Eleftheria terrae: one gene and its partners. Each later gene encodes a partner of the first gene's protein in a complex. Links are inferred from orthologs where the notes say so. Each region holds a gene or a part of one and is shown on either strand. Other genes may lie near its edges. The genes, in order: holB, dnaX and holA.

What was found.
Region 2: the proteins of holB (region 1) and dnaX are in contact, whole or in part, in a cryo-EM structure (PDB 8GIZ), measured with the Escherichia coli proteins. The link is inferred for Eleftheria terrae from one-to-one orthologs.
Region 3: the proteins of holB (region 1) and holA are in contact, whole or in part, in a cryo-EM structure (PDB 8GIZ), measured with the Escherichia coli proteins. The link is inferred for Eleftheria terrae from one-to-one orthologs.

The regions. Positions count from the first base shown.
Region 1 is NZ_CP106951.1:511,646-519,544, reverse strand. The notes cover bases 1,899-4,898. They hold holB (DNA polymerase III subunit delta'), read right to left. Parts: upstream 3,906-4,898; coding sequence 2,892-3,905; downstream 1,899-2,891. Other genes in these bases: mltG (endolytic transglycosylase MltG), read right to left, coding at 4,535-4,898; tmk (dTMP kinase), read right to left, coding at 3,902-4,513; N7L95_RS02595 (PilZ domain-containing protein), read right to left, coding at 2,500-2,895; N7L95_RS02600 (TatD family hydrolase), read right to left, coding at 1,899-2,409. Outside these bases: glycogen synthase GlgA, read left to right, coding at 1-481; N7L95_RS02610 (hypothetical protein), read right to left, coding at 514-744; N7L95_RS02605 (ankyrin repeat domain-containing protein), read right to left, coding at 858-1,541; more of N7L95_RS02600, read right to left, coding at 1,615-1,898; more of mltG, read right to left, coding at 4,899-5,527; CAF17-like 4Fe-4S cluster assembly/insertion protein YgfZ, read left to right, coding at 5,601-6,584; N7L95_RS02570 (DUF4936 family protein), read left to right, coding at 6,654-6,944; N7L95_RS02565 (NRDE family protein), read left to right, coding at 6,932-7,828. UniProt on the Escherichia coli protein: Part of the beta sliding clamp loading complex, which hydrolyzes ATP to load the beta clamp onto primed DNA to form the DNA replication pre-initiation complex.
Region 2 is NZ_CP106951.1:1,088,378-1,096,251, reverse strand. What follows is about bases 2,369-5,343. They hold dnaX (DNA polymerase III subunit gamma/tau), read left to right. Parts: upstream 2,369-2,756; coding sequence 2,757-4,931; downstream 4,932-5,343. Other genes in these bases: N7L95_RS04850 (YbaB/EbfC family nucleoid-associated protein), read left to right, coding at 5,004-5,330. In the rest of the region: N7L95_RS04875 (hypothetical protein), read right to left, coding at 521-808; N7L95_RS04870 (hypothetical protein), read right to left, coding at 1,221-1,754; N7L95_RS29725 (hypothetical protein), read left to right, coding at 1,753-2,112; recombination mediator RecR, read left to right, coding at 5,392-5,973; N7L95_RS04840 (MAPEG family protein), read left to right, coding at 6,026-6,433; N7L95_RS04835 (ABC transporter substrate-binding protein), read left to right, coding at 6,519-7,598; N7L95_RS04830 (pectin acetylesterase-family hydrolase), read right to left, coding at 7,659-7,874. UniProt on the Escherichia coli protein: Part of the beta sliding clamp loading complex, which hydrolyzes ATP to load the beta clamp onto primed DNA to form the DNA replication pre-initiation complex.
Region 3 is NZ_CP106951.1:3,214,688-3,218,613, forward strand. What follows is about bases 1-2,974. They hold holA (DNA polymerase III subunit delta), read left to right. Parts: upstream 1-928; coding sequence 929-2,020; downstream 2,021-2,974. Other genes in these bases: leuS (leucine--tRNA ligase), read left to right, coding at 1-390; N7L95_RS14210 (LPS-assembly lipoprotein LptE), read left to right, coding at 396-929; N7L95_RS14220 (2-hydroxyacid dehydrogenase), read right to left, coding at 2,070-2,974. In the rest of the region: more of N7L95_RS14220, read right to left, coding at 2,975-3,014; N7L95_RS14225 (CinA family protein), read right to left, coding at 3,092-3,580; N7L95_RS14230 (phosphatidylglycerophosphatase A family protein), read right to left, coding at 3,658-3,926. UniProt on the Escherichia coli protein: Part of the beta sliding clamp loading complex, which hydrolyzes ATP to load the beta clamp onto primed DNA to form the DNA replication pre-initiation complex.

The DNA of each region.
Region 1 (7,899 bases):
GCTCGCGCAGGGCGGGCAGCTGGTGGTGCTTGGCGTCGGCGAGGCGGGGCTGGAGCAGCAGCTACGCGACTGTGCCGGCCGGCATCCGCGGCAGGTGGCGGTGGAGCTGGGTTTCAACGAGGCACTGGCCCACCAGATCGAGGCGGGGGCGGACGCCTACCTGATGCCGTCGCGCTTCGAGCCCTGCGGGCTGAACCAGATGTACAGCCAGGCGTACGGCACGCCACCGGTGGTGCATGCGACCGGCGGGCTGGCCGACACGGTGGTGGACCTGGCGGCTGCGCCGGAGCGCTCCAGCGGCTTCTCGTTCTCGCAGCCCACCGCAGGCGCGCTGCAGGCGGCGCTGCAGCGGGTGTTCGAGGCCTGGCGGGAACCGGCGGTGTGGCGGGGACTGCAGCAGCGCTGCATGGCGCAGCAGCTGGGATGGCGGGGCCGGGCGCAGCGCTACGTGGACGTCTATCGCGAGCTGCTGGCGGCCTGAGCAGGCGGGAGGCCGGCGCCGCCGCCGGTGGCTCAGGCTTCGGTGTCGGCGCTGGTGGCTTCGGCGTCGGTCTCGGCCTCGCTGTCGATCTCCTCGTCGAAGGCGGCCGTGTCACGCGACACGGTGGCCAGCAGCGGCTTGTCGAGCGGGCGGCAGATGCGGCGCTTCAGGCGGCTCAGCCGCTCCGAGCTTTCGACGGCGCTGAGCACGGCTTGCGGGTTCAGCATCAGGGCAAACGGGTCGGCGGGCAGTTGGGTTTGCATGTCGAAGGCTCCAGAAAGGGCGGTGGGCATGCAGTGAACTTTAGGCCTGGCCGGCTGGGCCCGGTAGTCGGGCCCCAGCCAAAGAAACGTCGGAATTCGCCCGACAAACGCCCCTAGTCGGCGCCCGACGCAGGCGCTGCAATGGCCGGCGCGGCGTTGTACGTACGGGCATGCCGCTCGATCTCTTCGGCCAGCTTGACACGCTCGGCCGCCCGGGCGAAATCAGCCGCCGTCAGCCCCTTCTCGTTGCGCAGCGTCGGGTCGGCACCGGCCTCGAGCAGGACGCGCGTGGCGTCGTCGCTGCCATAGCGGGCGGCCATCATCAGCGGCGTGGTCTTGTTGGGCGATTCGGCGTCGATGAAGGCGTGGTGCTCCAGCAGCAGCGCCACCACCTCGGGCTTGCCGCCGCTGGCGGCGTAGTGGAGCGGGGTCCAGCCGGTCTTGTTGACGTCGGCACCCCGCTCGATGAGGCGCCGGCACCAGTCCAGCTCGCGCTTGAGCGCCGCCATCATCAGCGGCGACTCGCCCAGCGCGTTGAGGCGGTTGACGTCCACCTGCGGGTGGGCGAACAGCGCCTCGGCCGTCTTCAGGGACACCTCCTGCAAGGCAATGGTGAGGCCGGCCCGGCCGTGCTCGTCCAGCGTGTTGGGGTCGAAGCCCCGTTGCAGCAGCTCGCGCACGGTGTCGCCGTCGTCGCGCATCAGGGCCCGGAAGAAATCGACATAAGCCCCTGCCTGGGCCATCGGCGCGGCCAGCGCCAGCACCAGCGCCCACACCCACTTCAGCTCGATGCGCACGACACGACTCCTATTATTTCACGCCAAAAAATAAGCGACCCGACAGCCGCTTAGCGCCTATTGATGAAAAAACTCAGGCCGCAGCCTGAAGCCGCGGCACACCGAACAAGCGCTCGAAATTGCGGCTCGTGGCGTCCGCCACCTCCTCCACCGACAGCCCCTTCAGCTCCGCCAGCTGCCGCGCCACATGAGGGACATAAGACGGGTTGTTGGTCTTGCCGCGGAAGGGCACCGGCGCGAGGTAGGGGCTGTCGGTCTCGATCAGGCAGCGCTCGAGCGGCACATGGCGGGCCACCTCGCGCAGGTCGGCCGCGGTCTTGAAGGTCAGGATGCCCGAGAAGGAGATGTAGAAGCCCAGCTCCAGGGCGGCATCGGCCACCTGCTGCGTCTCGGTGAAGCAATGGAAGACGCCACGCGCCCGGCCCTGGCCCTCTTCCTGCAGGATGGCCACCGTGTCGTCCGAGGCACTGCGGGTGTGGATCACCAGCGGCTTGTCCAGCGCCAGCGCGGCCCGGATGTGGGTGCGAAAGCGCTCACGCTGCCACTCCATGTCGGCCACGCTGCGGCCGTTGAGGCGGTAGTAGTCCAGGCCGGTTTCGCCCAGGGCCACCACCTTCTCGCGGGAGCCCAGGTCGAGCAGCCGCTGCAGGGTCGGCTCCTGGACGCCTTCGTTGTCGGGGTGCACGCCGGCACTGGCCCAGAAGTTGTCGTGCTGCAGCGCCAGCGCGTGCACGGCGTCGAACTCTTCCAGCGTGGTGCAGATGCACAAGGCCCGGTCCACCTGGGCGGCGGCCATGGCCTGGCGGATGGCGCCGAGCTGCTCGGCGAGTTCGGGAAAGGTGAGATGGCAGTGGGAGTCGACGAACATCGAATGTCTGGATGGCGGGCCAATGAAAACAGGCGCCTAGCCTACACCGGCCGGCGCCTGATTCGGGAGCCCAGGGGGCTCAGGAGAGCGTCAAAGGGTTTGCGTGGGCTTGGCCGACTGGATGGCGGTGCCCAGCAGTTCCTCGATGCGCATCTTCAGCAGCCGCGACTTCTCGTCGCTCGGGAAACGCACGCCCACCCCTTGCGTGCGGCCGCCGGAAGCGTTGGCCGGGGTGACCCAGGCCACCTTGCCGGCCACCGGGTAGCGCTGCGCATCCTCCGGCAGCGACAGGAGCAGGTAGATGTCTTCGCCGAGCTTGTATTCACGGGTGGTGGGCACGAAGAGGCCACCGTCGGTGAAGACCGAGATATAGGCCGCATACAGCGCACCTTTCTCCCGGAACACCAGCTGGATCACGCTGGGCCGTGCCGGCGTGACGCCCGCCGGGGCGGCAGGGACAGGACGTTGTTGGGTCAGCTCGCTCATTCGGCGGAGTGTAAGGCGCGCCGCGCCTGGGCCACAAGCGACTCGAGCATCAGGCCGGCATTCCAGGCGTGCTCTTCGTGACGGGCTACACGGCGCAGCTCCGCGCCCCAGGCGGTGAGCGCGGGCAAGCCGGCACGCAGGCCCTTGAAGGCCGCCGCCGGGAAGTAGCGCGGCTGCGCCCCCACCGTGACGCACAGCGCGTCGTGGCAGACCTTTTGCAGCGTCTCGACCGCCAGCGGCACCGACCAGCCAGCCAGGGCCGCCACCTCCCCGCCCGCCAGCCGTGCGGGCAGCTGCTGCCAGGCGGCAGCATCCAGGCCCTGTTGCGCCAGTTGCCGCGCGGCCAGCGGCAGTTGCCCGGCGGCGGCCAGCAGCACCTCGGCGCCGGCCAGGCCCTGCGCCTGCAGCCACTCGCGCGCCTGCGCCTCGCTGGGTGGCGCCAGGCGCTGCAGCTGGCAGCGGCTGCGGATGGTGGGCAGCAAGGCGTCCACCGCTTCGGTGCTCAGGACAAAGCGCGCCTGGCCCGGCGGCTCCTCCAGCGTCTTGAGCAAGGTGTTGGCCGAGATGGCATTCATGCGCTCGGCCGGATGCACCAGCACCACCTTCGCGACACCGCGCGAGGAGGTCTGCTGGGCGAATTCGACCGCGCGGCGCAAGGCCTCGACCTTGATCTCCTTGCTGGGCTTGGCCTTGGCCGCCTTGGCCTTGCCTTCGGACTCGGTCTCGGCGGCGGCCCAGCCCAGCTCCTCTTGCAAGGCCTCGGGCAGCAGCACCAGCAGGTCGGGATGGGTGCGTGCCTGAACCAGCGTGCAGCTGGCACAGCCGCCGCAAGGGCGGGCAGCCGCGTCGGGATGCTCGCAGAGCCAGGCCTGCGCCAGCGCCAGCGCCAGCTCGAACTGGCCGATGCCGGGTGGCCCGGCCAGCAGCACGGCATGGCCGCGCTGAGTGGCCAGCAACTCGCGCAGCGGCGCCTGCAGCCAGGGCAGGCCCGGTGATGCCGCCCCGCTCACAGGCCGTGCCGCGCCACCGCGGCCTCGAGTTGGGCCCACACGGTGGCCCGCTCCTGCCCCGCATCGAGCCGGGCAAAGCGCTGCGGATGGGCCTGTGCGCGAGCGGCGTAACCCTCGGCCACACGGCGGAAGAAGGCCAGCGGCTGCTGCTCGAAACGGTCCGGCACCCGGGCGGTGGACAGGCGCTCGGCCGCCACTTCGGGGGGCAGGTCGAACCACAGCGTGAGGTCGGGCTGGCGGCCTTGCTGCACCCAGTGCTCCAGTTGCGCGAGCACTGCCGTGTCGAAGCCGCGGCCGGCGCCCTGGTAGGCGAAGGTCGCGTCGGTGAAGCGGTCGCACAGCACCACGCAGCCGCGCGCCAGCGCCGGCTCGATCACCTGTTGCAGGTGGTCGCGGCGGCCGGCGAAGATCAGCAGCGCCTCGGTCAGCGCATCCATGGATTGCTGCAGCACCATCTCGCGCAGCGCCTCGGCCAGGGGCGTGCCGCCGGGCTCGCGGGTCAGCACAACCTCGCGCCCGGCACGGCGCACGCGCTCGGCCAGGGCCTGGATGTGGGTGGACTTGCCGGCACCGTCGATGCCTTCGAAGCTGATGAAAAAACCGCTCATGCCGGCCTGGATGGAAAGGGTTCAGCGTTTGCGCTGGTACTTGTCGACCGCACGATTATGCTCATTGAGGCTTTCGCTGAAGACGCTGCTGCCATCGCCCCGCGAGACGAAATACAAGGCCTTGGTGGCAGCCGGCTGCACGGCCGCCAGCAGCGACGCCTTGCCGGGCATGGCGATGGGCGTCGGCGGCAGGCCGGGCCGGGTGTAGGTGTTGTAGGCGGTGTCGGCCTGCAGGTCGCGCTTGCGCAGGTTGCCGTCGTAGCGGTCGCCGAGGCCGTAGATCACGGTGGGATCGGTCTGCAGCGGCATGCCGATGCGCAGGCGGTTGTTGAAGACGCCGGACACCATGGCGCGGTCGCTCGACAGGCCGGTTTCCTTTTCGACGATGGAGGCCAGCACGAGGGCATCGTCCGGGCTCTTGAGCGGGCTCGATTCAGCACGGGCGGCCCAGCTCTCGGCGAGCTTGCGCTCCATGGCGCGCATGGCGCGCTTCATCACCGCCATGTCGCTGCTGCCACGGCTATAGGCGTAGGTGTCGGGGAAGAAGCGACCTTCGGGATGACGGCCCGGAGCGCCGAGCGCGGCCATGATCTCGGCGTCGCTCATCGCCGCGGTGGTGGGCCGCAGTCCTTCGGCACGCGCCAGCTCGGCGCGGAACTGCTTGAAGGTCCAGCCTTCGATCAGGCGCACGGTGGCCAGCGTCTCGTCGCCCAGCACCATCTTGCGCAACAGCTCGCGGGGCGTGACGCCGGGGCCGATCTCGTAGCTGCCCGCACGGATGCGGCGCGCCTGGCCCGACCAGCGGAACCATTCGTAGAGGGCAAGCGCCGGCGCCTCGACCCCGGCCGCCACCCAGCCATTGGCGATCTGCCGCGGCGACATGCCGCTCTCCACCGAGAACTCGACCGACGGCGACGCCAGCGGCAGCGGCCGGTGCAACCACCACGCCACCACAGCGGCCGCCAATGCCGTCAGCAGCAGGAGGACGCCGAACAGGCGCTTCAGCAATCGCATCACGAATGAACCATTTGAAGCCGGGGTTGTCCCTGGCGCAGACCGGTGAACGGGGGGTGATGATAATGGAGGCATGAACACCGATAGCTCCGTCCATCCCTCCCCCGCCCCCGTCGAGGGTGCCGTTGCCCTCAGCCACTGGGGCGTGATCGCTGCCGACGGCGAGGAGGCGGCCAAGTTCCTCCACAGCCAGCTGACGCAGGACTTCGCGCTGCTGGGCACGGGCGAGGCGCGCCTGGCCGGGCTGTGCTCGCCGAAGGGCCGGTTGATGTTCAGCTTCGTCGGCTGGAAGGAAAGCGCCAGCCGCGTGCTGCTGGCCCTGCCTGCCGAGCAACTGCCCGCCGCCCTCAAGCGGCTGAGCATGTATGTGCTGCGTGCCAAGGCCAAGCTGAGCGACGCGAGCGCCTCGGTGCGGCTGCTGGGCCTGGCGGGCCCGGCCGCCCGGGCCTGGCTGGGCGAGCAGGCGCCGGACAAGGTGTGGGGCCGCTCGGCCGCCGGCGACCGCTGCGTGATCCGCCTGCCCGACGCGCTGGGCGAGCCGCGCTACCTCTGGGCCGAGGCGAGCACCGACGCCGCGGCCGCCCAGGCCGGCCCGCAAGCCGCCCTGCCCTCGCTGCCGCTGGGCGTATGGCAATGGCTTGAAGTGCAAAGCGGCGTGCCGAGCATCGTGCCGGCCACCATGGAGCAGTTCGTGCCGCAGATGGTCAACCTGGAGGCAGTCGGTGGCGTGAATTTCCAGAAAGGCTGCTATCCCGGTCAAGAGGTGGTGGCCCGTAGCCAGTACCGCGGCACCCTCAAGCGCCGCGGCTTCCTGCTGCATTCGCCGCAACCGGCGGCGCCTGGCCAGGAGATCTTCCACAGCGCCGACCCCGGCCAGCCCGCAGGGCTGATCGCCAACGCTGCCGAAGTGCCGGCGGGCCTCGACACGCCAGGCTGGGCCGTGTTCGCCGAGCTGAAGCTGGCCGCGGCCGAAGGCGGCAGCCTGCACCTGGGCAGCGCGGACGGGCCCCCGCTGAGCCTGCGGCCGCTGCCCTATGCCCTGCCGACCGAAAGCTGATCGGCGCGTGACTTCCTTCACCCTGGCCCGATCCGGCGCCCCGCATTAGTTCACGTCTGAGGTTTCTGGGTGCGCCGCCTTTTCATCTACTATCGAATCGCCTCGGCCGACGCCGCTGCCGCGCAGCCGGTGGCCCGGGCGATGCAAGATGCGCTGTGCGCGCGCCATCCCGGCCTGCAGGCCGAGCTGTGGCGCCGCCCGCAGGAGAAGGACGGCATGCAGACCTGGATGGAGATCTATATGCACGCAGAGGGGGTGGGGCCGGTGCTGGAGGGTGAGATCGCAGCGGCTGCGCAGGTCCTGGCAGCCTGGCTGCAGGGGCCGCGTCACTGCGAGGTGTTCGTGCCATGTGCCTGGTAGCCCTGGCGGTGGATGCCAGCCGGCGCTTCCCGCTGGTGGTGGCGGCCAACCGAGATGAGTACTTCGACCGCCCGGCAGCCCGGCTGGCATGGTGGCTGCCCGAAGGCGGCGGCCCCGAAATCCTGGCTGGTCGCGACCTGAAGGCCGGCGGTACCTGGATGGGCCTGACGCAGGCCGGCCGCTTTGCGCTGGTGACCAATGTGCGCAACCCGGCTGATGTGGACCCGGCGGCGCCGTCGCGTGGCGGCATCGTGCCGTTGTGGCTGCGTGGCGACCTGTCGGTGGACCGGTTCTGGATGCAGGCCAGCTTGAGCGGCTACAACGGCTTCAACGTGGTGGCGGCAGACTTCAGCCAGGGCGACTGTTTCTGGGGCTCGAACCGGCAGCGCTTCCCGAAGCGACTGGAACGCGGCGTGTACGGCTTGTCGAACGCCGCGCTGGACACGCCCTGGCCCAAGGTCGAGCGGCTGAAGCAGCACCTGCGCTCCGCGCTGAAGGAGGCCGACTCGGCCGACCAGCTGGCCGAGCGCCTGTTCGAGGGACTGGGCGACCGCACCGAGATCGCGGACGAATTCCTGCCGCACACCGGCGTGTCGCTGGAATGGGAGCGGTGGTTGTCGCCCGCCTTCATCCGCACGCCGGACGGGCGCTATGGCACGCGCTGCTCCACCGTGCTCGTGACCGAGCGGGTCAGGCGACGGCTGGTGACGCATGTGATCGAGCGCACCTTCACGCCGGCGAAGGGACCGGGGGTGGCCTTGCTGAGGCGGTCGACGCTGAAGGCCTGGCCGCCGCTGGGAGCTGTGGCGGAAGCCGCGGTGACGGCCGCCGTCACGCGGTCCGGGCCTGCGGCTGGTGAACTGGGGCAGGAAAAAAGGCGGTAGGCCGCGTCAGCGGCAATCCGTGGCGTCCGGCGGCTCCGCCTTGTCCCGACCATGCCCATTCGGCGAGGTGC
Region 2 (7,874 bases), 580 kb from region 1 along the record:
CACCTCAGCACGACGGGGTGCTGTCGTGCTCTCTGTACTCCATTTCACCAAACGCCTGCAGGGGAGAGTAGCTGTAGTTTTTGCTAGGTTTCTCCGCAGCCGAGATGAGAAACCAGCAGATGTTTCCGTTTTCTGACGAAACGATGAAGAAATATAAGAGGTGATCGCAGGCGCCGGAATGTCCGAAAGGGAGGGGAGCCGGAGCAGTATTGCGCTGGGCCGCGTGATCGTTGTTTCCGCGAAACCGGTCAAAGGCGGGCGGCGATCAGCGACAGAGTCATCTTGCCGACATATTGAAGCCGTCCAATTCGCACTGGTAGACATGGCGGTGGGCACCGGGTGGCGCAACCGAGCCTTACATCTGTCCGAATGGGCAGGAGGACCGGGAGGAGATGACGCAGGGGGCTCCCGCCCGTTTTATTGAAACGATCCCCGGGTGGAACGACCGCCCCGGAAACATAAAGACATGCCGCCGCTTGGCGCATGAGCGCGGAGGCGACGGCATGAGGGATGGGGGTTGTCAATCGTTCCAGACGTCGGTGTGATGGCCCGGGAAGACGGCGCAGACGTCGCAGTCCTGCCGGTCTTCCAGGGCGAGCGAAACGGCGTCGTGCCAGGTGCTGGCATGCAGGAGCACGGTCTGATAGTCGATGTGCGGGCCGGGGCTGCGAAGGACCACGGTGAAAGGCAGTCCGGCACTGTGCGGAGCCCAAGGTTCGGTGTCGTCCGATGGGGTCTCAGGCAATGGCCGCGACGGCTCGAAGCCGCGTTCAACGATCATGCGGGTTGCGTCCCATGCGATGGTCATGCTGTGTCTCCTCGCGATTGCGAATGTGCAGGGTAATGTCTGCTCCAAGGGCAAGGGCGGGATGCCCACGCATATGTATGCGCAGCTATCGTCTAAACCTGTCAGGGCTCGCAGACCGATGCACCAAGCCGGGGCCGATTGCCAGTGGCATCGATGCCGGAGGTGGTGGGCGACGGTCCTGGACAGGGCGAAACTCGGTATAAACCCTGGGCCCGCGGCAGGCCGGCAGCCGGGCCGTGGGGCGGTCCAGCTGTGGAGGTGTCGCGCCCCGGAGGGTGGCATCGTGGAGTCTGCGCTGCCTGCCGGCCTTCCTCCGCTGGAGCGACTGGCTCGGCGAACTGCCGAATCCCGCACAGGCCGCTGCTGGCGGCATCCACGACTCGCATCGCGTCGGGCTCATGGCAGCTGCGCGTCATGTCGGGTGGACCGCGCTTGCCAGGGGCAGGCCGGCACGATCCCCGGCATATCGGCGCCGCGCCGCTGTGACTGGGAGCGGTGCAGGGGGCGCCTGCATGCCCCGAAGTGTGCTGCCGCCTGACCCTCCCGACCGGCTTGGCGGGAAGGCGCTCAGCGGCGGCGCCTGGCAAGGTGGCCGCCGACTGGCCACCCAGCCGACCCATATCAGCGCATCGGTGTGCGGCTCGGGAATCGACTGCTGCAAGTATGCGTGCCGCCTCCCGTGGATCTGCCCGTAGCCCACGATTCCACCGCGATCATTGATCGCGGTTGCTGAGGTGAGCTCCCCGCCTTCACCGGTTGCGTCGAGGAGGTCCAGGTTCTGCGTCGTTTCCCCATCGTAGGAAAACGCACGGGCGGCGCTGCTGCCTTTGATCTGAGAGGATCCGACGCCATGCCCTGCGGCATTGGCGTCACCGCCGACCGAGCCTGCCCCTCCAAGGGTGCCCAGGTCGCGCAGCACGGTGCCATCGTGCAGGAACGCGTGCATGGCTGCGTCACCAGCGAGCTGCGCCGCTCAGGTGACGGTGCCTCGTGCATTGATTGATGCCATCGGCTCAGCCGGTGCTGCCGCCGAGCGTTCCCAGGTCGTGCATGGTGCTGCCGTCATGGATGAAGGCGCGTCCTTGGGATTCCTGGTGATCCTACGGAGTGCGGGCGGTTGCGTCGGTGAGCAGCCTGTTTTCGCCGATGTCGCCGGCGCTGCTGTAGACAGCCTCGAACCGATCCAGATTGACCAGGCGGTAGCGAGGTGCCGCCAGCCAGCCTCCGGTGGCCAGGGCGAGCGACAAGGCGACGCCCCCGCGGGCAAGTGCAGGAGGGATGAACGTCTGAAGCTCCTGGCGTGATGGAGCGTTCACCTTATCCTGCGGCCAGCCGGCACGAGGCCCCCGGAGCAGGGACGTCGACAGGAGCGCGCCTTTCCTTCGCCAAGGGGCGGCCAGTACCGCCTGCGGGGGGCTGTCGGGCTCGGCGGTGGATGGGCGAGCTGCGGTCCCGCCCGGCATGTGGGCGGTGCCGGACAGGCCGCTGGCGGCTTGGCCTTCAAACGGTGCTTGCAGCGTGCCGGGCACCGCGGTGCATGGCGCGATCGAAGGCCATGCTGGCCCTTACTGGCCAACTGTGCAGCAGAGATCGGTGCAGCGGAGATCGGTGGGGTGGGCGGGTCCGATGTCGGCCCTTGATGGGGTGCACGGGCGGGATGGTCTGCTTCCCTTGAACACCACCGATGGATGGAAAGCCGCCGCGTGGCGGCTTTCGAGAAGATGGGTGACGAGCCTTAACCCCGGCACTGGTCGCAACGGTTAGGGCTGCTTCGTTCCCGACCTGACCCGGTTGGCCGCGCTCCCATGCGGGGAGGCCCGTCAAGCGCGATTGTAGGCCAGCTTTTCGCCCGGCGTCCGCCGCGGCATCGAAAGTTGCGAAGTGAAGTGCATTGCGCCTCGCTGCGTGGCCCCGGCGAGGAGGGGCGCCGCCCCCGTAGAATTGCGACATGAGCTACCTTGTCCTGGCCCGCAAATACCGCCCGCGCACCTTCGAGCAAATGGTGGGGCAAGAGCATGTGGTGCAGGCCCTGTCCAATGCGCTGACGCAGCAGCGCCTGCATCACGCCTACCTCTTCACCGGCACCCGCGGCGTGGGCAAGACCACGGTCTCGCGCATCCTCGCGAAATCGCTCAACTGTGTGGGTGCCGACGGGCAGGGCGGCATCACCGCCGCGCCCTGCGGCGCGTGCCAGGCCTGTCGTGACATCGATGCCGGCCGCTTCGTCGATTACGTGGAGCTTGATGCCGCATCGAACCGCGGTGTTGAAGAAATCTCGCAGCTGCTGGACCAGGCGGTCTACAAGCCGGTGGTGGGGCGCTTCAAGGTCTACATGATCGACGAGGTGCACATGCTGTCCAACACCGCGTTCAACGCGATGTTGAAGACGCTGGAAGAGCCGCCGGAGTACCTGAAGTTCGTGCTGGCCACCACCGATCCGCAGAAGGTCCCGGTCACCGTGTTGTCGCGCTGCCTGCAGTTCAACCTGCGGCCGATGGCGCCCGAGACGGTGCTGGAGCACCTGGAGTCCGTGTTGCAGGCCGAGCAAATCGCGGCCGATGCCGGAGCGCTGCGGCTGTTGTCGCGCGCTGCGCGCGGCTCCATGCGCGACGCGCTGTCGCTGACCGACCAGGCGATTGCCTTTGGCTCCGGCGAGCTGCGCGAGGCGGGTGTGCGCCAGATGCTCGGCGCCGTCGATCGCAGCCATGTCTACCGGCTGATCGAGGCCCTCGCAGCCGGGGATGGTGCGGCGGTGGTCGATACCGCCCGGCAGCTGCGGGCCCAGGGGCTGTCGGCCCAGGGGGCGCTGGAGGAAATGGCGGTGCTGCTGCAGCAGCTGGCGGTGCTGCAGGTGGTGCCCGACGCGGCCGATGCCGGCGATCCCGAGGCCGAGCGGCTGGCCCGCCTCGGCGAGTTGCTGCCGGCCGACGAGACGCAGCTGCTCTACAGCATTGCACTGCACGGCCGCAACGAACTGGGGCTGGCACCGGATGAGTACAGCGGCCTGACGATGGTGCTGCTGCGCATGCTGGCCTTCAAGCCGGCCGTGGGCGGTGGTGGCGGTGGGCGGCCGGCGTCCTCGGCGCCGCTGCAGCGGCCGGCGCAGAACGCCGCCCTGCGCGTGGCCATGCGCAGCAACGAGCCGTCGGCCGAGGCCGCTGCGCCAGGCGCGGAAGCCTCGCTTGCATTGCGCCAGCCCGGCACTCCGGCTGCGCGGCTCGACGGGCCGGCTGCCACGGGCACCGGCGTGGCAGCCCAGCCGGAGGCGCGGCCTGCGCAGTCCGCCCCATCGGCCGCTGCAGCGGCGGCCCAGCCAGCCGAGCCGCCGGCTCGGCAGCTGTCCGAGAACACCCCGGTCACCTCTGCCGGCCCGGCCCACCAGCCGCTCGCGGCGCCCCCGGTGGCCGCGGCCAGGCCGGTGGCCTTGCGCCAGTCAAGCACCGCGCCGGTACGCAGCATCCAGCCGCCGGCTCGCGCCAGCGCCGAACCCCCGCCTTGGGAGGACCTGCCCGAGGACCCTGCGCCGGCTGCTGCAGCCACTCGCCCCATCGCGCCCGCGCCGGCCCCGGCAGACCCCCGTCCGCCGCAGGTTGAAGCCGAGCCTGCGCCGGGCTCCGTGGTCCCGGCGCGAGCCGAGCCGGCCGTGCTCGACGTGGCACCGCCTGCCTTCGTGCAGCAGCAGCCGGCCTCCGTCGCTGCGCCGATCGCGGTGCCCGCCGCGGCGGACTCGCCCATTGGCGAGCGCTGGCATGCGCTGGTGCTGCAGATGGCTGAGCGCGAGCTGATTTCGGCCCTGGTGCGCGAACTCGCGATGCAGGCCGAGTGCTGCGCCATGGCCGACGGCGAGGCGCCCTGGCAGTTGCGGGTCGAGCGCAACACCCTGGCGGCCGAGGCCACCCGGGCCAAGCTGGAAGCCGCCCTCGCCGAGGTGCTGGGCCGGCCGGTGCGCCTGCAGCTCGAGGTGGCGCCGACGCAGGACACACCGGCCCGTCGTGAAGCCGCCAAACGCGCTGCGCGGCAGCGCCAGGCCGAGGAAACCATCCAGGGCGACCCGCTGGTGCGCTCCCTGATGCAGCAATTCAGCACCGCACGCATCGTGCCGGGCTCGATCCGGCCGGTATGAAGCTGTGCAGATTACCCGGGCGCCGGCCCCTTGATGCCGGCACCGACACCCCTTGAACCCGAAAGGAAAGACATGCTCAAAGGACAACTCGCGGGCCTGATGAAACAGGCCCAGCAGATGCAGGACAACCTCAAGCGCGCCCAGGAAGAACTGGCCAGCGTCGAGGTGGAAGGCCAGTCCGGCGCCGGCCTGGTGAAGGTGCTGATGACCTGCAAGCACGACGTCAAGCGCATCACGATCGACCCCAGCCTGCTGGCCGACGACAAGGACATGCTGGAGGACCTGGTCGCCGCCGCCTTCAACGACGCCGTGCGCCGCGCCGAGGAAGTCAGCCAGGAGAAGATGGGCAAGCTCACCGCCGGCATGCCGCTGCCGCCCGGCATGAAGTTCCCGTTCTGAGTGCCCGCGAGCGATTCGCGCCCGACCCGCATTCCCACACAACGCCGTACCGCTGCCACACATGTCGTCTTTCGATGCCCTGGTGCAGGCCTTGCGCCGCCTGCCCGGAGTGGGCCCGAAGTCGTCGACGCGCATGGCCTTCCACCTGCTGCAGCACGACCGGGAGGCAGCCCACCTGATCGCGCGGGCCCTCGACGACGCCATCCGTGATGTGCGGCACTGCCGGCTGTGCAATACCTTCACCGAGGCCGAGGTGTGCGACACCTGCCTCGACCCGCAGCGCGACACGGCGCAGTTGTGCGTGGTCGAGACGCCGGCCGACCAGGCCGCGGTGGAGCGCACCGGCAGCTACAAGGGGCTGTACTTCGTGTTGATGGGCCGGCTCAGCCCGCTGGACGGCATCGGTCCGCGAGAGATCGGCCTGGAGCGCTTGTTCGAGCGTGCCGCGGAGGGGGAGGTGCGCGAAGTGATCGTCGCCACCAACTTCACCGCCGAAGGCGAAGCCACCGCCCATGTGCTGGCCGAGGGCCTGAAGGCCCGCGGCCTGCGGGTGACCCGCCTGGCGCGCGGTGTGCCGGTGGGCAGCGAACTGGAATACGTCGACCTGGGCACCATCGCCCATGCCTTGGTGGAGCGGCGCTGAGCCGGGCCGCCTCTGTCCCCCCGCGGGATGCCTTTGCCAGGAGCGAAGACCGATGAGCATTGCCATCTGGTGTGTGTTGATCGCTGCCTTGCTGCCGATCGTGTGCGCAGGGCTGGCCAAATCCGGCCAGCTCGGCAAGCGCCGCAGCGAAGGCGGCTACGACAACCATGACCCGCGCGCCTGGCTGGCCCGCCAGCAAGGCTGGCGCCAACGGGCCAATGCGGCGCAGGCCAACAGCTTCGAGGCCTTGCCGTTGTTCATCGGCGCGGTGGCCATCGCCATCAGCACCGGCGCGCCGGCCGCGCGCGTGGACCTGTTGGCGGCGGCCTTCGTGGGGCTGCGGCTGGCCTACATCGCGCTGTACCTGGCCGACAAGGCGACCTTGCGCAGCCTGGTGTGGGCGGCTGCACTGGCCGTCAACATCGGCCTGTTGTTTTCCGGGACGGCAACGCGGGTGTGACGGGCAGTATCGCCGTCGCTGGGAGTTTCCCTGCCCGGATCGGTCCCGATTGGAGCCGGCAGGTCCTGCCGATAAGCTGCCGGTCATGCCGCTGCACCTGCCCGTTCCGCTGATGCGCCCTTCACGCCGCCCGAGCCGGCGCGACTGCCTGCGCACCTTCGGCGCCGCCGCGGTGCTGCTGGGCACCGGCCTGGGGGGCGCCCGGGCCCAGCCGGAGCAGGTTCGCGTCTCGGTGGCCCTCGGGCGGGGCGAGTCCTTCTGCCACCTGCCGCTGACGGTGGCGCAGGAGCTGGGCTACTTCCGCGCCGAGGGGCTCGACGTGCGACTGCTCGAAGTGCCGGAGCCGGGCAGTGCCTCGCATGCGGTGCTGGCGGGCGATGCCGAATTCGGTTCGGGCGCCTACCTGGGCCTCGTGTCCCGGCAATTGCAAGGGCATCCGCTGCGCACCGTGGTGCTCGAAGGGCGGACACCCAAGGTGTCCTTCGGTGTTTCTGCGCGGCTGATGTCGACCTGGCGCGGCATGGGCGACCTGCGGGGGCGGCGCCTCGGGGTGGCTGCGGCTGGCAGCCTGTCGCAGGTGCTGGCCCGCGTGTGCCTGGCCAAGGGCGGGCTCAAGCCGGCAGAGGTGCAGTTCGTCCCTCATGGTTCGATGCAGGAGGCCGTACAGGCCTTGCGCAACGGCGCGATCGACGCCCTGAGCCACCTGGACCCCGGCATGACACAGCTGGAGCTGCGCGGCGAGGCACGGGTGGTGGCCGATCCGCGCACGCCCAAGGGCGCACATGAGCTGTTCGGCGGCCCGATGCCGGGCACCTGCGTGTACGGGGCGCCGGCTTTCGTGGAGCGCCATCCGCGCACCTGCGAGGCCTTCGTCTATGCGGTGGTGCGGGGGCTGCGCTGGCTGCAGACGGCGCAGCCGCAGGACATCATCAAAACGGTGCCGGCCGAGCTGATGGGGGACCGTGCGCTCTATCTGGCGTCCTTCTTCAAGGTGCGCGAGTCCTACTCGCCCGATGGCGAGCTGCGTGAAGACGCCTTGCGCACCGCTTGGAAAGCGGCCGGCTGGCTGGGCGAGCCGCGGCCGCAGGACGACCTGCAGGCGCTGCTCGGCCGCAGCCATACCAACGAGTTCGTGCTGCGTGCCAGGGCCAGGCTCAGGGCCTGACCCCGGCGGTGCCTGGCCGCCCGGCGCTCGAGCGGCCTTGCGGTTCAGCCGCTCAGGCGCTCAACCAAACAGCCAGCGCAGGAAGCTCACCAGCGACTGGATGGGATTGACGGGGCGCGCATAGTCGGACGACTGGTCGGCCTCGACATGGCGCATCGGCGGCGCCTGGCGCTGCAGGACGTTCTCCACCACCGGCGACAGGTCGGCGATGCCGCTCTCCTCGATGCCGGTGCCCGAGAAGTCGACGATGGTCAGGCAGTGCGCGTCGTTGAAGGA
Region 3 (3,926 bases), 2.7 Mb from region 1 along the record:
GGCTTCGACGCCCAGAACCACCCGGACCGGCACTACGCCAGCTGGGCGGTGCACGAGGCGGTGGGCATCCTGTTGCGGGTGCTCTACCCGGCCTGCCCGCACATCACGCAGGCGCTGTGGCAGGACCTGGGCTATGTGGCGCAGTACGGCGAGCTGCTGGATGCGCCTTGGCCGCATGTCGACGAAGGCGCGCTGGTGCAGGACGAGATCGAGCTGATGCTGCAGGTCAACGGCAAGCTGCGCGGCTCGGTGAAGGTCTCGGCGTCGGCCGACAAGGCGGCCATCGAGGCGGCGGCGCTCGCCTCGCCCGACTTTGCCAAGTTCGCCGAGGGCAAGCCGCCGAAGAAGGTGGTGATCGTGCCGGGCCGGCTCGTCAACGTGGTGGTATGAGCCGGATGACGACCCGCTCCGCCGCCGCCCGCCTCCTCCGCCGCCCGCTGTCCCGCCGCGGCCTGCTCGGCAGCGCCGCCATGGCGGCGTTGCTGCTCGGCGGCTGCGGCTTCAAGCTGCGCGGCGCGCCGACCTTCGCCTTCCGCAGCATCCAGCTCGGCGTGGCCCCCCGCTCGGAGCTGTCGCTGGAGCTGCGCCGGCAGCTGGCGGCCGCGCCCGACCTGCGGGTGGTCGAAGCCGCCAAGGACGCCGAGGTGGTGCTCGACGTGCTGGACGACAGCATCGTGCGCTCGGTCAGCGCCAACACGGCCGCCGGCCAGGTGCGTGAAATCACGCTGCGTTCGAGGGTGCGCTTTCGCGTGCGCACGCCCTCCGGCCGGGAGCTGATTCCCGACACCACGCTGGAGCTGGGCCAGCCGCTCAGCTACAACGAAAGCGCGGCCCTCGGCAAGGAAAGCGAGGAAGCCGAGCTGGTGCGCGAGATGCGCCGCGACATCACCACCCAGATGCTGCGCCGCCTGGCCGCGGTGAAGCCCTGATGCAGTTGCGACTGGATCAGCTGCAGGCCCACCTGCAGCGGGAACTGCGGCCGCTCTACACCCTGCATGGCGACGAGGCGCTGCTGGTGCAGGAAGCCTGCGACGCCATCCGTGCCGCCGCCCGGGCCGCCGGCCATGCCGAGCGCACCGTGCACACGGTGGCCGGCGCCCATTTCGACTGGGGCGAACTGCTGGGCGCGGCACAGGCCCTCAGCCTGTTCGCCGACAAGCGCCTGATCGAGATCCGCATTCCCGGCGGCAAGCCGGGCAAGGACGGCTCCGAGGCCCTGCAGCGCTATTGCGAACACCTGGGCGACGACCTGGTGACCATCGTCGTGCTGCCACGGCTGGACAAGACGGCCCAGTCGAGCGGCTGGTTCACCGCGCTCGACGGCGCGGGCGTCACGGTGCGCATCGACCCCATCGAGCGCAAGCTGCTGCCCGGCTGGATCGCACAGCGCCTGTCGGCCCAGGGCCAGCGGGTGCAAGGCGGCGAGGAGGGGCAGCGCACGCTGGCCTTCTTCGCCGACCGGGTGGAGGGCAACCTGCTCGCCGCCCACCAGGAGATCCAGAAGCTGGGCCTGCTCTACCCTCCCGGCGAACTGAGCTTCGAGCAGGTCGAGGTGGCGGTGCTCAACGTGGCCCGCTACGACGTGTTCAAGCTGTCCGAGGCGGTGCTTGCCGGCCAGGTGGCGCGGGTGCTGCGCATGCTCGACGGGCTGGAGGCAGAGGGCGAGGCGGCGGTGCTGGTGCACTGGACGCTGGCCGAGGACATCCGCACGCTCAAGCGGGTGAAGGACGCGCTGCTGGCCGGCCGGCCGCTGCCCATGGCGCTGCGCGAGCAGCGGGTCTGGGGCCTGAAGGAGAAGCTGTTCGAGCGGGTGCTGCCGCGCCTGAGCGACCGCAGCGTGGACGCGCTGCTCGATGCGGCCCAGGTCTGCGACGGCCTGGTCAAGGGCCTGCGCCATCCCGACTGGCCCGCCGAGCCGTGGGCCGCGCTGCGCCGCCTGGCGCTGATGGTGGTGGAAGCGGTCTCGGTGCCGGTCAGCCCGCGCGAGGCGAGCGGCCGCTGGCTGGCGCTGCGCGCCTGACGGCGGCGGCCCTGCCGGCCAGGCCGGGCCGGCATGTCGGCAGCGCCCCTCAGTAGCCGGCCAGCCGGTCCACCAGGTGGTGCAGCGGCTGCCCCGCGCGCAGGGCGCGCACATTGGCCGCCACCACCGCAGCCGCGGTGGTCGGGTCGGTCTGGGCCGCCACATGCGGCAGCACCGTGACGCGCGGGTGCGACCACAGCAAGTTGCCAGCCGGCAGCGGCTCCTCGCGGAACACATCCAGCACGGCATGCCGCAGCCGGCCTTCTTCCAGCGCCACCAGCAGGTCGGCCTCCACCACATGGCCGCCGCGCGCCAGGTTCACCAGGCTGCTGCCCTCGCGCATGCGGGTGAAGGTGCGGGCATCGAAGAGCCCCTCGGTGTGCGGCGTCAGCGGCAACAGGTTGATGACGATGTCGGCCTCCGGCAGGGCCGCCTGCAGGCCTTCCGGGCCGCTGCAGGTGAGCACGCCGTCCAGCCGGGCCGGCCGCCGGCTCCAGGCCGTCACGCGATAGCCATTGGCCAGCAGCCGCAGCGCCACCGTGCGGCCCATCTCGCCCAGGCCCAGCACCAGCACCGCCACCTGGTCGGCGCGGCGCTGGCCGTGCTGCAGCCATTGCGCCTGCCGCTGCTGGCGCGCGTAGTCGTAGAAGCCCCGCTGCAGCGAGAGCACCGCCCACAGCGCAGTCTCGGCCATCGCCTCGTTCATGGCCGGGTCCACCATGCGGGCCAGTGGCACGCCGGCCGGCAGGCCGGGATCGCGCAGCAACCGGTCCACGCCGGCCCACAAGGACTGCACCAGGCGCAGGCGTGGCAGGCCAGCCAGGCTGCCAGGCGGCGGGTTGGCGACGATGGCGACCTCCACCTCCTCGCGCTCCCCGGCCGCCAGGCCGGGATGCCAGACGCACCACTGCTCGCCGGGCAGGTGGCCCTGCAGCTCGGCCAGCCAGCGGGCCCGTTCAGCATTGTCGAAGGAAGCAGCCAGCAGGAGGCTCATGGCGGTCGGCAACGGAGGTAAGGATCGCCACACTGTAGGGCATGCAGCGCCGGCCTAGCGCCAGCGCGGCAGCGGCCTCAGTCGCCGCTGACGATCGCCACCAACCGGGTCAGCGCATGACCCACCGCGGCGGACCGCACCTGGGCCCGGTCGCCCTTGAAGCGCACGCATTCGGTGTGCACGAAGTCCTGCCCGCGCGCAAAGCCGAACCACACGGTGCCGACCGGCTTGGCTTCGCTGCCGCCGCCCGGCCCGGCGATGCCGGTCACCGCCACGCTGATGTGCCCGCGCGAGTGCTGCAGGGCGCCCAGCGCCATGGCCATCGCCACCTCGCGGCTGACCGCGCCGTGGCGGGTGATCAGCTCGGCCGGCACGCCCAGCAGCTCGGTCTTGGCCTCGTTCGAATACGTCACCATGCCGCGCTCGAACCAGTCGCTGGAGCCGGCCACCGAGGTGCAAGCGCCGGCGATCAGGCCGCCGGTGCAGGATTCGGCCGTCACCAGCTTCAGGTTGCGCGCGGCCAGCACCAGCCCCAGCTGGGTCAGCAGGGGGTCGCCGACCTTCATCTCCAGCATCTGGCCCTGCGGCTGCGGGTTGTCCATCGGAGCGGATCCTTTCTAGGGCTTGGAATGGCGGCGCTGCCTCACCAGACACGCCACAGCGCAAACACGAGCAGGGTGCAGAAGGCCGCCACCAGGTCGTCGAAGAGGATACCGAAGCCGCCACGCCAGCCGCCGCCCTTGAAGCGGCGGTCGGCCCAGGCAACCGGGCCTGGCTTGGCAGCGTCGAAGAAGCGGAACCAGAGGAAGGCCGCCAGCTGCGTCCACAGGCCACCTTCGCCGCCCGCCCCCGGCGACAGCAGCCACAGCACCAGCCAGAAGGCGATCACCTCGTCCCAGACGATGTGGCCGG